One region of the Orenia marismortui DSM 5156 genome, then DNA from elsewhere that is predicted to be linked to it. Evidence: a T-box and tRNA genes for the amino acid it is inferred to sense, from the RefSeq annotation. Region 1 holds a T-box; the other holds one or more tRNA genes.
The links. A T-box is a leader RNA that pairs with one kind of tRNA and senses whether it is charged. The one in region 1 lies ahead of pheS (phenylalanine--tRNA ligase subunit alpha), so its partner is inferred to be a tRNA-Phe.

Region 1 (4,833 bases):
ACTAAATCAATTTCTTCTTCTACATCTACTCGGTAAGCCGGAATAGTAACTGCCAATTTATCTCCTTTGTCTTCAACGCTAAAGTGTAATCTCTCCAATAATTTTTTAATCTTTATCTTAGCAAATTCTTCTCCTAATAAATTACTCACTCTTTTAGGTCTTAGCTCAATTATCTTATCTTCAACTTTATTGGGATAAATATCTTTAATTCCTTTTACTATTTTACCTCCACTTAACTCAGCAATTAATTGAGCTGCTCTATCTAAAGCATACTCTACTATATTAATATCAACTCCACGTTCAAAGCGATGTGAAGCATCACTATGTATACTTAACTTACGAGAAGTCTTTCGTACAGATCCAGGATTAAAGTTGGCACTTTCTAAGAAAATTCTCTTTGTTCCACTATCAACCTCACTATTAGTTCCTCCCATGACTCCTGCTACACAAATAGCTTTCTCTCCATCTGCAATGACTAACATCTCTTCATTTAAATCTCTCTCTTCTTCATCTAAAGTTACTACTCTTTCATCTGCTTTCGCTCTTCTTACTATAACTTTATTATCTGCTAACTTATCATAATCAAAAGCATGTAACGGTTGACCAAGCTCCATCAATATAAAGTTAGTTATATCTACTATATTGTTAATAGGTCTAATTCCAACAGCCTCTAGCTTCTTCTTTAACCACAATGGGGAATCACTTACTTCTACTCCTGTAATCACTCTCCCAGTATATCGAGGACATAAATCAAGAGCTTCTACTTTAACATCAATCCAATCTTCAATACTCTCTTCTATCTCCTCAACTTTAACCTCAGGATATTTTATATCTTTGTCTATAATTGCTGATATTTCTCTAGCGACTCCTATCATACTTAAACAATGAGCAAAATTAGGAGTTAAATCAAGTTCAATAACAATATCATCTATCTCTAATTCATCAACTAATTTATTACCTACTTTAATATCGCCTTCTAATATAAATAATCCATCTACTCCATCATCTGGAAGATTTAGTTCATTTGTAGAACACATCATACCATAAGAAGTTACTCCTCTTAACTTGGCTTTTTTAATTTCCATACCATTTGGCATAGTTGTTCCTACAAGAGCTACGGGAACCTTATCACCTACAGACATATTCTTAGCACCACATACTATCTGTAAATCTTCACTTTTACCGACATCTACTTTACAAACAGATAATTTATCAGCATTTTCATGCTCTTTCTTTTCTGTAATTTTTCCTATTACTATATCTTGAATATCTCTACCTTTATATTCAACTCCATCTACCTCCAAACCAGCTAAAGTTAGCTTTTCTGCCAATTCTTCTGGTGTATAATCAAAATCAATATATTCTTTTAACCATTTATATGAAACTTTCATAGTTGTCCTCCTTTATATTAGTTACTAGTAATTAGTGATTAATAGAAAGTCTTTAGATATTTTTAAAATAATTCACACTAATTACTCACCTAAAAACCTTTAAACATTTACTAATTCTATCAAAATTAAAATTGTTTTAAAAATCTAATATCATTCTCATATAATAATCTAATATCATCAATACCATATTTCAACATAGCAATACGCTCTACTCCCATACCAAATGCAAAACCACTATATTCCTCTGGATCTACACCTGACATCTTAAGAACATTGGGGTGCACCATTCCAGAACCTAATATTTCAAGCCAACCTGTACCAGAGCATACATTACACCCTTCCCCTTCACAATTAGCACAAGAAACATCTACTTCTGCGCTTGGTTCAGTAAAAGGAAAATAACTTGGTCTAAATCTAACCTTTCTACCTTCTCCAAATAACTCATGTACCACTTTAATTAAGATACTCTTCAAATTAGCAAAAGATATATCTTTATCTATCATTAATCCTTCTACCTGATGAAAAACTGGCGTATGTGTAGCATCAATTTCATCAGATCGATAAACTCTACCTGGGGCAATAACTCTAATTGGAGCTTCTTCTTTCTCCATAGTTCTTACCTGCACAGAAGAGGTATGTGTTCTTAATAAAGTATTACCTTCAATATAAAAAGTATCTTGCATATCCCTAGCTGGATGATTTTCAGGAAAATTTAATGCCTCAAAATTATAATAATCAGTTTCAACTTCCGGACCTTCAGCAATTTTAAAGCCTAAACCTAAAAATATATCTTTTATTTCATTAAAAATTAGAGTTAATGGGTGCTGTTTGCCTAAATTATTCCTATCACCTGGCAAAGTAACATCTATACTCTCATCTTTTAACCTAGCTTGTTTTGCAGCCTCTTTTAAATTATTCTCTTTACCAGTAATTAAATTATTCAATTTTGACTTAACCTGATTAACTAGTTTTCCAACAACAGGTCTTTCTTCAGGAGATAAACTTCCCATACCTCTTAATATCTGTGTTAACTCACCTTTTTTTCCTAAATACTTAATCCTCAAATTTTCTAACTGTTCCAAATTATCAACTCTTTCAATTTGGTCAACAGCTTCAGCTTGTATCCCTTTAATCTTTTCCTCCATCTTTAAATCCTCCTTATATTTTTAAAATATTAACTTAAAATTTACAAAGCTATATTGACATAAAAAAACTCTTCCATCCCTATTAAGGACGAAAGAGTAATATACTTCCGCGTTACCACCTTAGTTAATCTATAGTTATTATTGGCTTATAGCCATTAGCTACTAAATTAATAGCTTTAACCTATAAATCATCTCTGACTTCTTATAACGGCAGAAAACCGGCTTAGCCTACTATAAGTTCAACTAGCAGCTCCAGAGTGAACTTCATTTAGATTCATTTTAAGAATACTTTCAGTCTATGATATCCTTTCCCTTAGAAAATGATATTCTAAATTACTCTCTCTTTCATCACTTTTTATATAATTCAATTTATTTAAAATTATATCATAGCAATCTAATAATAACAAGGTTGAAGCAAAGACTAATTAGAAACTTTTATGTAATTACAACTAACCCATATCAATTCTTTGCCTTACCGCTTCATATATAATTATACCTGAAGCCATAGCAACATTAAGTGATTCTGCATCACCAATTAAAGGAATTTTTATCATCTCATCAGCTAAATCAATTAGCTCTTTTCTAGGGCCATTACCTTCATTTCCTACAACAAATGCAGTTGAAGCCAAATAATTAACTTCAAAATGATACTTATTAGCATTAATATCTCCAACAACAAGATTTATATTCTTAGCAATTAGCCTATCCTTTAATTTCAATAGATCATTTTCTCTATAAATTGGAACTCTAAATAATGACCCCATAGTAGCCCTAATCGTTTTTTGATTATATAAACTCACTGTTCCTTTGGTTGTAATTACTCCATCTATACCAGCTGCATCTGCTGTCCTAATAATAGTTCCTAAATTACCTGGATCCTGAACTTGATCTGCAATTAATATTAGATTATTATCATCATCTAGAATTTCTGATAAACTGTACTCAACTTTATCTATTATAGCTAAGATACCTTGAGGAGATTCAGTGTCAGCTACCTTTTGTATAATATCATCACTAACTTTGACCACTTCTATATTAAGAGTTTTCAAATCTTTTACTAAATCTTCTCCTCGCTGATTTCTTAACAAATAGTTTGAATAAAAGACTTGATGAATATTAGCCTTCTCTTTAATAGCCTCTTCTATAATTCTAACACCTTCTAAAACAAATCTATTTTCTTGCCTTCTATATTTCTTGCGATATAAAGAACGCAAATATTTAATTCGATCATTTGTAAAACTAGATATCTCCATTATATAATAACCCCTCTCTTAATATCATATGCCCCAATTTAATAACACGAGTTATTATATCATACATCTCAATCTTTTAACAAATCGCTAATAATTTTCTCTTGATATCATTAAATATCGATTTATGATAACCTTTTTATCTTCACTTCATCTAAATTTTTTCAACTTCAGTCTACCAAACTAAATTTTTTTCAATTTATCAAGACTATTATTATCTCCCATTACAATTAAAGTATCACCAGGATTAATCTTTACTTCTGCTCCTGGAGAAATATTTATCTCCCCATTGCTTTTTATTGCCATCACATTAACACCAAAACGACTTCTTAACTTTAACTCGATTAAGGTTTTATGATACATATTTTCATCAGCTGCAATTTCCACAATACTATAATTAGGCGCCAGCTCTATATACTCCAAAACATTTGATGAAGTGAGATTATTAGCAATTCTTATTCCCATATCCCTTTCTGGATATACAATTCTGTCTGCACCAACCTTGCTTAATACCTTACCATGCAATCTATCTTGTGCCTTTACAACAACTGTTTTCACTCCTAATTCTTTTAACATTAAAGTAGTTAATATATTAGCATGAATATTCTCACCAATACTGACTATCCCAACATCAAAGTTACTTACTCCCAAAGTTTTTAGAGCTTCTTCATCAGTAGCATCAGCTTCTACAGCGTGAGTTACTATACTACTAATTTCTTGTACCTTCTCCTCATCATTATCAATAGCTAAAACATCATAATGTTTGTCTGCCAAAGTTTTAGCCAAACTATAACCAAAACGCCCCAAACCTACTACTATAAATTGTTTCAAAACACTCCCTCCCAATTATCCAATCAATATCTTCTCTTCAGGATATCTAACTTTATTACTTCGTTCTCTTTCTCCAAGAGCCATAGCTAAAGTTAAAGGACCTACGCGACCAGTAAACATTATAATTGTTATTAAAATTCTACCTATAGTACTTAAGTCTCCAGTAATTCCTGTGGATAAACCTACAGTAGCATAGGCTGATACTGTTTCAAAAAA
Region 2 (4,833 bases), on a different contig from region 1:
ATTTGGCATGGAGGTATAGCAATACACGGAGCTTTAATTGGATCAATTATAGCTGCTATAATTTTTACCAAGAAAAATAAAGTTAATTTCTGGACATTAGCAGATGTCACAGCTCCTAGTCTTATCTTAGGACAGGCTATTGGACGCTGGGGAAACTTTATGAATCAAGAAGCTCATGGTGGCCCAGTAAGTAAATCATTTTTGGAAGGTTTACACTTACCTACTTGGATCATAGAACAGATGAATATAAACGGTATTTATTATCATCCTACTTTCTTGTATGAATCTATTTGGAACTTAACTATATTCTTATTTTTGTTCTTCTATTGGAAGAAACAGAGCTTTCTAAAAAAAGGAGAAGTATTTTTAACTTATATAAGCCTATACTCCCTAGGAAGATTTTTTATCGAAGGCATGAGAACAGATAGCTTAATGTTAGGACCACTTCGCATAGCACAAGTTATTAGTATTCTTATTATAATAACTTCTATTGGTGTAAGTTATTATAAACGTAAGTTAAAATAAAGAAAGTAAATTCATCATTTAGATAATATTATATTTTTCTTATACGCTTCTACTCATATACATATATAAGGAGGTTAGCATGAAAGATTATATTACTGATATTCCAGGAATTAAAGTTGGCCATGCACATAACAAGGATGGAATGACTGGATGTACAATAATATTAGCAGAAGAAGGAGCAGTAGCTGGAGTAGATGTAAGAGGTTCTGCTCCAGGAACTAGAGAAACAGATTTATTAAACCCGATTAATATGATTGAAAAAGTAAATGCCATCTTATTATCAGGTGGTAGTGCTTTTGGTTTAGCAGCTGCTGATGGGGCAATGTCTGCTTTAGAAGAAGCTAATATTGGATTTGATGTCGGAGTTACAAAGGTACCCATAATTCCAACTGCTGTTCTCTTTGATTTAGGGGTAGGTGATCCTACAATTAGACCAAATTTCAAGATGGGGTATCATGCTGTAAAAGCTGCCTCCTCTAATGAAAAACGTCTTGGAAAAGTAGGCGTTGGAATGGGATGTACTGTAGGAAAGCTATTAGGACAAAAACATGCTACTCCTAGCGGATTAGGAAGTTCCAGCCTCAAATTGAATAATGATATCTATATCGGAGCTATTGTTGGACTAAATGCTTTTGGTGATATTTATAATCATAAAGGAGATATAATTGCTGGTTGCCAAGATGATGAGGGTAGATTCATTAACACTTATCAAGCAATGAAAAAGAAAAAAATTAAAGGCTTTGGAAAGAATACAACTATTGGAGTTATTGCAACTAATGCCAAACTAAGTAAAGCAGAAGCTACAAAAATAGCCCAAGTAGCTCATAATGGTTATGCAAAGCATATTAATCCTGTCCATACTATGTTAGATGGAGATACTATCTTTGCTATGAGCACTGGGCATAAAAATATCGATATTAACTTACTGGCTACTGCCGCTAGTGATGTGATGGGAAGAGCAATTGTAAAAGCCATTCAAGCAGTTAATCTAGGCTAACCTTTCTTTAATTGGTGGCAAGCACGACAACGAGGCTCATACTTCTCATCAGCACCTACTACTACAATTGGATCATTAATACTTGCCGGTTTTCCGTCAATTAACCTTTGATTTCTAGTAGCTGGATTAGAGCATTTAACACAAACTGCATGTAATTTGCTAACATATTCTGCTCTTGCCATTAATTCTGGAATAGGCCCAAAACCCCTTCCAGCAAAATCAGTATCTAGTCCAGCTATAATAACCCGATAACCATCTTCAGCCAATTCATCTGCTAATGAAATAATATCATTTGAAAAGAATTGTCCTTCATCAATAGCTACTACATCTATCTCCTTTTGCTGACTCTCCTCTTTTATTATTCTTCTAATCTGACTAATATTATCAACAATCTGAGCTTTTATAGTAATCCCATTATGTGTTGCTATTTCGGTATCACTATACCTATTATCTATGCTTGGTTTAAAGACTAATACCTCTTGTTTAGCAATAACAGCTCTTTCTATTCTTCTAATTAACTCGCTACTCTTTCCAGAAAACATAACTCCTGTAACTAGTTCTAGCCAACCTGTATTGACACATCCATAATACCCATGCATCTTAATATCATCCCCTTAGTAATTTACATTATTAGATTATCCATGTTCTTGATTAATAAAAAAATAATCTATCAAAAAGACTAAAAAATACTAAATTTATATATTAAAATCAAAAAAAGTTACTCTTTTCTTGAGCAACTTAATCGTTAAATTTATATGTATTATATAAGTATCATTTTATAGTATAGTTTAATTTAAAATGGTGGCAAAACCCGGACTTGAACCGGGGACACGAGGATTTTCAATCCTCTGCTCTACCGACTGAGCTATTTCGCCAAATTTATAAATTAGTTCTCAAAAAATAAAATGGCGAGGATGACGAGACTCGAACTCGCGACCTCCGGCGTGACAGGCCGGCGTGGTAAACCAACTCCACCACATCCCCGTATTGTTAGCTTTTGGCTTCTAGCTGTTGACCTCTGGCTAAATCTTTTAAGATTTTGCTAAAAGCTAATGGCTAAATAAATGGTGTGACGGCCTCGATGGCCTAATACTAAAAATTTCATTGCGTATTAAAATCAGAAATTTTTGGTGGGCGAAACAGGACTTGAACCTGTGACCCCCTGCTTGTAAGGCAGGTGCTCTCCCAACTGAGCTATTCGCCCTTGTTTTAGCTGTTGGCTGCCAGCTTTTGGCTACTGGCTTAGACCTTAAAAAGGTTTTAAGCTAGTGACTAATAGCTAGAAGCTAGTAGCTAGTAGCTAATTAATGGTACCCCTCCGTGTTTTACAAATCTAAAGCACTACGTGTAATTATAAATTATTTTGGTACCCCTTCAGGTTTTTCAAAACAAAAACCCTTCGTGAAATCTTAAAGTATTTTGGTACCCCCAAGGGGATTCGAACCCCTGTCGACGGGATGAAAACCCGTTATCCTAGGCCACTAGACGATGGGGGCATAGGATTAATTTATAATTAATAATTTAAAATCTATAATTAGAAGACCTTTAATTATCAATTATTAATTATACATTGTTAATTGATTTAAAATGGTGAGCCATGGAGGATTTGAACCTCCGACACCCTGATTAAAAGTCAGATGCTCTACCAACTGAGCTAATGGCCCTCACTCACATTTATAAATAATATAATAAAACAAATAGAATGTCAATAACTTTTTATAAAATATTTATTATTTCCTACCTTTAGTATAATTATTCTAGTTAACTAAGTATTTATTAGTAATGTTATAACAATATTAATAAATTAGATTAAAGAAATTCTTAATATCAATATAAATTAATATAAATATTTCTTCTCAAAAGTATAAAAATAAAAACATCTGGCATATGCCAGATGTTTTTATTTTTGTTTCTACCCTTTTGTAGCTCCAGCAGAAAGTCCACCAACAAAATACTTCTGCATGGAAAGAACAAAGATCATAATTGGTACAGCAGCTAATACAGCACCAGCAGAGAATAATGTCCAGTCATTAGAAAACTGAGCACTAATCATTTGGTATAATCCTACTGCCAAAGTCTGTTTTTCTGGACTTCTCAAAATAAGTTGAGCTAATAAGAAGTCATTAAAAGGATTGATAAAGTTAAGCATTGCTACTACAGCTAACATAGGCTTAGCTAACGGCAACATTATCTGCCAAAAGATTCTAAAACGGCTAGCACCATCAATTGTAGCAGCTTCTACAAGGCTTGAAGGAATTGTATCAAAATATCCTTTAATCATCCATGTAGAAAATGGTACAGCTCCCCCAAGATATACAATTAGTATCCCTGTATGTGTGTCTAATAGACCAAACATATTCAACAATACATAAATTGCTACCATTGACATCATCCCAGGAAACATCTGTATGATTAGGAAGGTCATTAATCCATACTTTCTTCCCCAAAATCTAGTCTTAGAGAAAATATAAGCTGTAAGTGCTGTTAAAATTACTGAAAAGAATGAATTAAGTGCACCAATCTTAATACTATTCCAATACCAATATTTAAATTTATATTGTTCACTAGTCAATAATTCTTTAAAGTTCTTTAAACTTGCATTTTCAGGAATAATTCTAGAACTGTATAAACTATTAGCTGGGTTAAGAGCTGATCCAATTATCCACACTGTTGGATAAATAACCGCTATGATAGCTACAAATATAACCGCATAACAGAAAAATAACCCCATTTTCTGCTGAGTTTTCTTGCTCACTGACAACATTATTACATCAACTCCTCTTCTTTAAAGGAATTTGTTCTTCTAAATTGGTAAACACTAAATCCAGCTACTATGAAGAATATTATAATAGAAATAGCAGCAGCATAATTATATTTTAATTTATCCATTGTTAACTTATAAACCCAAGAAATCAAGATATCTGTTCCTCCAGCACCACCTTGATTACCAAAGACAGCTGGATTACCATCATTTAACAGGTATATAATTCCCATATTGTTAAAATGGAAAGCAAATTGCATAATCATCAGTGGAGCAATTTGTCTTAATACCAATGGTAATGTTATTCTTGTAAACTTCTGCCATGGAGTAGCACCATCTACCTCAGCAGCCTCATATAAAGTATCAGAAATACTTTGAATTACTCCTGAACATAAAGCCATAGCAAATGGGAAGGATAACCATAAATTAACCAAAATCACTGCAACCTTCGCCCACATAGCATCTTGTAGCCAGGGAACTTTCCCAAGACCCATAGAAGCTAATATCTTATTAACTTGACCAAAGTTGTAATTTAATAGCCCTCTCCAAA

Region 2: it encodes a tRNA-Phe, which carries the amino acid that the T-box ahead of pheS (phenylalanine--tRNA ligase subunit alpha) is inferred to sense. The anticodon was not compared.

Annotation. Positions count from the first base shown of each region.
Region 1 is NZ_KB900617.1:1,302,047-1,306,879, forward strand. It holds gene pheT (phenylalanine--tRNA ligase subunit beta) at 1-1,391, opposite strand, end outside; gene pheS (phenylalanine--tRNA ligase subunit alpha) at 1,517-2,536, opposite strand; T-box leader at 2,618-2,894, opposite strand; gene OREMA_RS0105900 (TrmH family RNA methyltransferase) at 2,986-3,789, opposite strand; gene OREMA_RS0105905 (potassium channel family protein) at 3,970-4,617, opposite strand; gene OREMA_RS0105910 (TrkH family potassium uptake protein) at 4,633-4,833, opposite strand, start outside.
Region 2 is NZ_KB900621.1:101,383-106,215, reverse strand. It holds gene lgt (prolipoprotein diacylglyceryl transferase) at 1-525, shown strand, start outside; gene OREMA_RS0111890 (P1 family peptidase) at 605-1,522, shown strand; gene OREMA_RS0111885 (thymidine kinase) at 1,519-2,121, opposite strand; tRNA gene OREMA_RS0111880 (tRNA-Phe) at 2,322-2,397, opposite strand; tRNA gene OREMA_RS0111875 (tRNA-Asp) at 2,429-2,506, opposite strand; tRNA gene OREMA_RS0111870 (tRNA-Val) at 2,651-2,726, opposite strand; tRNA gene OREMA_RS0111865 (tRNA-Glu) at 2,943-3,018, opposite strand; tRNA gene OREMA_RS0111860 (tRNA-Lys) at 3,111-3,186, opposite strand; gene OREMA_RS0111855 (sugar ABC transporter permease) at 3,435-4,277, opposite strand; gene OREMA_RS0111850 (sugar ABC transporter permease) at 4,289-4,833, opposite strand, start outside.